2 regions of the Arthrobacter sp. TB 23 genome follow, and region 1 is predicted to be linked to the other one. Evidence: predicted binding sites of a transcription regulator. Region 1 holds the regulator's gene; the other holds the start of a gene.
The links. Region 1 encodes LexA, which represses DNA repair genes until DNA is damaged. Its sites were predicted from a motif close to TCGAACANNTGTTCGA; they were not measured.

Region 1 (3,413 bases):
GGGAAGCTGCGGGAAGGCCTGTTCGCCGATCACACAGTGGTCCTGACCTCGGCAACGCTCGCCATCGGGGCCGAATTCGGTCCAGTCGCCGGTTCGCTCGGTCTCGCGGGCGCCTCGGCGCCGTCATGGACCGGCGTCGACGTCGGCAGCCCCTTCGACTACCCGAAGCAGGGCGTCCTGTATGTCGCGAAGGACCTTCCAAAGCCGGAGCGGGGCACCTCGCCTGAGCAGCTCGACGAACTGGAGGTCTTGCTGAAAGCATCGCGGGGTGGGGCGCTGGGACTTTTTTCCTCCCGCCGCGCGGCCGAAGACGCGGCCGAAGCACTGCGCCCTCGGGTCGACTTCGAAATCCTGTGCCAGGGCGAATCGTCAATGTCGGCGCTGGTCAAACAATTCTCGGATGAGCCGGACACGTGCCTCTTCGGCACCATGTCACTCTGGCAGGGCGTCGATGTGCCAGGCCGGTCGTGCCGGCTGGTGACCATCGACCGCATTCCCTTCCCGCGCCCTGACGACCCACTCATGACAGCTCGGACGAGAGCCGTAGCGAAAGCCGGTGGAAACGGTTTCATGAGTGTTTCGGCAACCCACGCGGCCGTCCGCCTCGCTCAGGGCGCCGGACGCCTCATCCGCGCAGCCGAAGACAAGGGGGTGGTGGCGATCCTCGATTCCAGGCTCGCCAACGCACGCTACGGATCATTCCTGCGTGCCGCGCTGCCGCCTTTTTGGTCCACCACCGATCGCACGACGGCGGTCGGCGTCCTGGAGCGGCTGGCAGGAAAACCCACGCCCGGGGGTTAGAGGGCGCGCATGACCGAGACGACCTTGCCCATAATCGTGGCGAGGTCTCCCAGGATCGGCTCGTACTGGGTGTTCTGGGGGAGCAGCCAGGTGTGACCGTCGCGCTGACGGAAAGTCTTCACAGTCGCCTCGTCGTCGAGGAGCGCGGCCACGATGTCACCGTTCTGTGCTTCCTGCTGGCGCCGGACCACTACCCAGTCACCGTCGCAAATGGCGGCGTCGATCATCGAATCGCCATAGACCCGCAACATGAAGAGATCGCCGTGGCCCACCAACTGGCGGGGTAGCGGCATGACATCTTCCACTACCTGGTCGGCCAGCACCGGGCCGCCGGCAGCGATCCGCCCCACCATCGGAACCATGGCTGCGTCGATCGCGCCGCCGACGTCCGGTGTCGTGCCCTGCCCCGATCCTTCTTCGCCGCTGTGCTGATCATGGTCGAGGGTCAGCGGAAGCAGGATCTCCATGGCGCGGGGGCGCTTCGGATCGCGCCTGAGATAGCCCATCCGCTCGAGCTGCGACAACTGATGGGTGACGCTCGAGAGACTGGCGAGCCCCACCGTGTCTCCGATCTCGCGCATGGAGGGCGGATACCCGTTGGTGCCGATGGCCCGCTGAATGGTCTCAAGGATCTTCTTCTGGCGGGGCGTCATGCCCTTGGGCACCTGGCGCCCACGCGGGCGGCCACGGGCTGGCAGGACGGCCGGGGCGGGGTCAGCCGGGGCAAGGTCGGAGGCCGGTTCATCCAGTGGTGCGTCGGACTCTTTCACGGTCGCTGTCCCTTCGATAAGAATCCATGTACCCCGGCAGATCCCTGGATTCCAGGGGCCGAGCTTATTTTGTCAGTGGCGGATGATGTGCTGGTTTCTGCTGGATCCCGAACCTTCATCCTTGCCCTAACGGTAAGGGAGTCAGGACACGTTTTCAAACATTTGTTCGATCGTGTCTCGACAAAGTTCGTCAATCAGTGCTAAAAATAAACAAGCAGTAATTCGAAGATAAGTTCGAACAAAACAGGAATCGCCGGTTTTAGCTCGAACACCGCCTTCAACCTTCAGGGTTGGTCCCGGGCTCATACCCCAGGACCGAATGGACTGATTCGAGAGTACAGAGAGGTGTATCCATGTCTGTCATCACCACACACCAGAATTTCCCCACCACCGAAAGCGACGCGACCAAGAGCGGCGCCACCAAGCTGCGGCTTACCCGCAGGGGCCGGCTCCTGTTGGTCGGATTGCCGATCGTGCTACTCGCGTCGGCCGTTCTGATGTTGTCAGGATTTTTCAACTCGCCTGCCAAGGCATCAGCTGAAGGCGGAGAGGTGACCGAGACCGTCAGTGTCAGCGTCGCAGCCGGCGAAACCATCTGGCAGCTGGCAACCGAGTTCGCTCCGGACCGCGATCCGCGCATCGTCGTCTCCGAGATCGTTGAACTGAACAGCCTGGGCACCTCAGTGCTGCAGGCAGGGCAGCAACTGGATGTCCCCACCAACCGGTAACTCCTCGACAGCCAGTGCTGCACCCCCAGAACCCTCCAACCCGGTCGGCCAGTATCGGCCACCGGGTGTGGAGCTTCTGCGAACGCGGTGAAGATCCTGATGAAGGGTGAAGGCCCGTCGATTCTGCACCTGCAGCACTCCACGCTTAACCTTGACAGGTGAGCGAACAGTTTGAGCGGTTGAGCCGGTTGCCCCTGCGTGAGGATCTGCGGGGCAAGCACCCCTACGGGGCACCCCAGTTGGATGTCCCCATCCTCCTAAACGTCAATGAGAATACCCATGGAGTGCCGGACGATGTCCGGCAGGCAATCGTTGATGCGGTGAGCCGGGAGGTCGGGGGGCTGAACCGTTACCCCGACCGTGAGTTCACCGAACTCCGGACCAATCTCGCACGCTACCTCGGCCACGGACTGACGCCCGAAAACCTGTGGGCCGCCAACGGATCCAACGAGGTACTGCAGCACCTGCTGCAGGCCTTCGGTGGCCCGGGTCGATCAGCCATCGGCTTCCCCCCGACCTACTCCATGTATCCGTTGCTGGCCAGCAGCACCGGCACCCGCTATATCGCAGGGCAGGGTAACGACAGGTTCGAGCTCAGCGCCGCCGACGCGGCCCGCGAAGTGCGCGAATCCGGCGCGAACCTCGTCTTCCTGTGCTCGCCGAACAACCCGACCGGCTCAGCGCTGGGCCTGGATGTGGTGGAAGCGGTTTATGAGGCGGGCAGCGACGCGCAGGCAATCGTGATCGTCGATGAGGCCTATGCCGAGTTCGCCCACGCAGGCACCGTCAGCGCCCTCAGCCTGCTGGCGGGCCGGGAACGTCTTGTGGTGTCACGCACCATGAGCAAGGCTTTCGCGATGGCCGGGACGAGGCTCGGTTACCTGGCGGCGGCCCCCGAGGTTGCTGACGCGCTGCGCCTGGTCCGGTTGCCGTACCACCTTTCGGCCATCACCCAGGCGGCAGCGAACGCGGCCCTGACCCACTCTGACCGATTGCTTGCCAACGTGGAAAACATCAAGGTGCAACGCGATCGGATAGTGACCAGTCTCCAACACCTCGGGTTGACCCCGGTGCCCTCGGACGCCAACTTCGTTCTCTTCGGCGGACTGGACGA
Region 2 (3,413 bases), on a different contig from region 1:
TCGTGCTCCTCGACGAACCGACCGCCCACCTCGACCCGGTGGCGGCCCGGGATCTGCTGGCCGATCTGCGTGCTGGACTGGCCGACAGGTTCGTGGTGATGGTCACCCACAATCAGGAAGAAGCCGCGCTGTGCGAGCGGGCTCTCGAGCTCTCGGGTAGGGCCAGACAGGAGGCAATCGCCTAACACCCGGTCCCGGGAAGTACTGTGACCAGGCAGCGCCAGTATCGGGACAATACCGCGCGCGTCACTGGCGGGGCATATCGTGCCGGCGAATTCAGAACCGGCCGCAGAGTCATTTGCTTGAAGGGGACCAAGGCCCACCCGTGGTCAGTGGTCGGCAGTACTTTCATCCAGTCGGCTTTTACTCAGTTGGCCTTACTCAGTCGGCTTTCACAATGGCGAGTTCATCCCACTCGGTGGTGTACCGGGGGGAGGAATACCGGCGGCTCATGGTCCAATCGGCCGGGGCGCACATACCGGCCCGACCCAGTCCGATACTTCCCGTACCGTACTTCTGGGTCACCTCACCGAGGAGCGCTCCGATGTTGCGCCGCTCGTGCACCGAAACGAAGACGTCCAGTTGCGGTTGAAACCCGGCGGGGGACAGATCGGTGAGCATCACCCCGGCCCGAGCGTAGGGGACCCCCTCCCCAAGGTGTCCCTCAAGGGCCCCGACAGCCGCCCGCGTCAGGACCACGGGATCAGCGGTCGGGGCGGGCAGTCTCACGGTCACGGACGGGAAGGAGGAAGCAGTCCGGTGGAAATGTGATGTGCCAGCAAACACGGTCATGCTCTTGGCGAGTTGCTTCGCCCGGGACAGGCGCACCGCCGCGGCCTGCGCGTAGAGACTCATCACCTGATGCATTCCAGCGAGCGTAGTGACCGGCGTCGAAAATGAGCGGGAAAAGATCATCTGCTTTTTGTCCGCGCGCTCCGTTTCCAGTTCGATGCACGGCACACCGCGCAGCTCCAGGATGGTGCGCTGCATGAGGACCGAGAATTTCCGTCGCATCAGCAACGGGTCAGCGGCACGAAGGTCAGCGATGGTAAACACGCCGATGGCATTGAGCCGTTTTCCGAGCCGGCCAGCAATACCCCAGACCCCGGTGACCGGGACCCGCGACATGATGTGGTCGATGTGGGCCCCGGGCATGGTGTCGAGATTGCAGACCCCACCCATCGCAGGGTTTTGTTTGGCCACCCGGTTGGCAAACTTGGCAAGGGTCTTGGTCGGGGCGATTCCGACGCAGACCGGCAACCCCGTGTGCAGCGCCATGGCGGCCCGGATGGCCCAGCCTTGATCCTGTAAGGACTGCGGCGAACCCGCGAGACCAAGAAAGGACTCATCGATCGAGTACACCTCCTGCCAGGCGGCGAAGCGTCCCATCAGCTCCATGGCCCGTGAACTCAGGTCTCCGTAGAGCTCATAGTTGCTGGAGCGCTGAATGAGCCCCCAGCCGGGGGCCTGGGCGGAGATTTTGAACCACGGCTCGCCGAGTGGAATGCCGAGGGCTTTCGCCTCATTGGACCGGGCCACCACACAGCCGTCGTTGTTTGACAAGACCACCACCGGGACGCCCGCCAGGCTGGGATCGAAGACACGTTCGCAGCTGACGTAGAAGCTGTTGACGTCGACGAGGGCTATCCGGGACGGTTTGGTACGGTCGGCTGCTGCCGCGGACGGGTAATGGCCCGGGCCATCGGGCACCCGGGAATGGTAATCGGTCATCGCAGCGGCTTACACGTAGTGCAGGCAGCGGGTGACTACCCCCCACACCGACAAATCGGACAGTTCAGCGACAGTGATGTCCGGATAGTCGCGATTTTCCGCTTTGAGGATGACCCCGGTGGCGCCAAGGTGTAGCCGTTTGATCGTCAACTCGCCGTCCAGGATCGCCACCACCACCGATCCGTGGTGGGGCGCCAACGACCGGTCCACGATCAGCTCATCCCCGTCTTTGATACCGGCGCCGGACATGCTGTCGCCGGAGACCCTCACGATGAAAGTACAGGTGGTGTCTTTGATCAGGTGTTTGTTGAGGTCAATCCCGCCGTCGTAATAGTCCTGTGCGGGCGAGGGGAAACCTGCGGGAACGGAGACCGGCGCGACGTCGGTGAAGTGGCCTGGCGGGGTTCCGTGTAACTGAGCAATATGGGCTACAACGGTCACGGCGTCCCTCGATTAGTACATATATTCGAACGAAATAAGCGTAGCATCCGACCCGGACCTTTCAGCGGGGCGGAGTCAAAAGTGCGGTCGGCTCAGTGCTAGATTTCACGGGGACGCAACAACACCACGGGCGGCTACTTGCTTACCGGGTGACCGACTGAAAGCGGATTGGGGAACGGGTGATGGACTGGATCTGGTTCCCTGTGATGGCGATTGTTGCCGCGGGATTCGGCTTTGCCGGCGGGTGGGCAGCGATTGCTGCGGACCGTCATCGCCGCACGCCCGAGGCTGCGACCGCCGGTCAGGTTGAAGTGCCTGAACCCCCTCGGCTGCGGGAAGCTGACTGGGCCGTGTACTGGCAGAAGGACAACATCTGGGTGTTGACCAACACCGGATCAGCCAAGGCAACTGCGGTCGACGTGCAATTCGAGCAGTTCGCTGTGGAGTCCTCGAATCTGCGAAGCACCATGCAGACCTCGGGGGAGGCCACGTTCAGTGGCTATCTGCGGGGAAAAAAGCCAGCCGTGCTTATCTCGTGGGCCACGGAAGACAGCGAACAGCGGGGCCCCGCGCGACGCGCCATCCCGCTTCAGGGCAACCGCCGCTGGCAGGACTGGTGAACTACCAGGACCGGTGATCCGACGCGACCGCTGACCTACTAGCACTCTCCGAAGCCGCCGTTGTTCAGCTCCGGCAGCTCGGCGGAAGCATCCCACCGTGAGCGGTTCCAAGGCTGGGTGGGGTGGGTCATGGTGTGCGCTTTCCGGTCAGCTGAGCTTCCTGATGCTCTTCCGGAATTTTCTTTCAGCATCGGCCTGGATCGAATTCTCGGCCTCATGAAGCACTCCGTAGGCGAAAGTGTTCTCTCCGGCCCGTCGCGCCGCACGGGATGCTTTGAGGAGATACTCCTGAAAGAGGACGCTGTCGCGGTGGGTTCCCAGAATGTCCTGGATCTTCTCCGATGACTTCATTGACTTTCCCACCTGCCCGCCGAAAGCGAATCCTGAGGCCCCCTCAACCGACCTGATCGCGTAGCGCAGGCGCTTGGACCTCTTGCGCACCTCGTGCAGCAACTCCAGCTGTGAGTCCAGATCTGATGCGCGGCTGGCACGTTGAGCGGATTTCACCACGATCTCCTGCTGGCGGTTGACCGCTGGCGGAAGGTTCGTGGCAGCCTTCCCGCCGTTGTTCTTCTCGCCCTTCAGCGGGACCCGGGCGGTGAACTCGTCGAGGGCATCAAG

Region 2: the regulator LexA is predicted to act here: its motif matches at 2,186-2,201, upstream of B384_RS0101780 (LexA family protein).

Annotation. Positions count from the first base shown of each region.
Region 1 covers NZ_ALPM01000085.1:13,520-16,932, reverse strand. The annotation lists partial or broken gene B384_RS0112450 (ATP-dependent DNA helicase) at 1-801, shown strand, start outside; gene lexA (transcriptional repressor LexA) at 798-1,454, opposite strand; gene B384_RS0112440 (LysM peptidoglycan-binding domain-containing protein) at 1,925-2,299, shown strand; gene B384_RS0112435 (histidinol-phosphate transaminase) at 2,458-3,413, shown strand, end outside.
Region 2 covers NZ_ALPM01000018.1:14,670-18,082, forward strand. The annotation lists gene cydD (thiol reductant ABC exporter subunit CydD) at 1-185, shown strand, start outside; gene B384_RS0101775 (Y-family DNA polymerase) at 382-1,731, opposite strand; gene B384_RS0101780 (LexA family protein) at 1,741-2,172, opposite strand; gene B384_RS0101785 (hypothetical protein) at 2,355-2,792, shown strand; gene B384_RS0101790 (CYTH and CHAD domain-containing protein) at 2,940-3,413, opposite strand, start outside.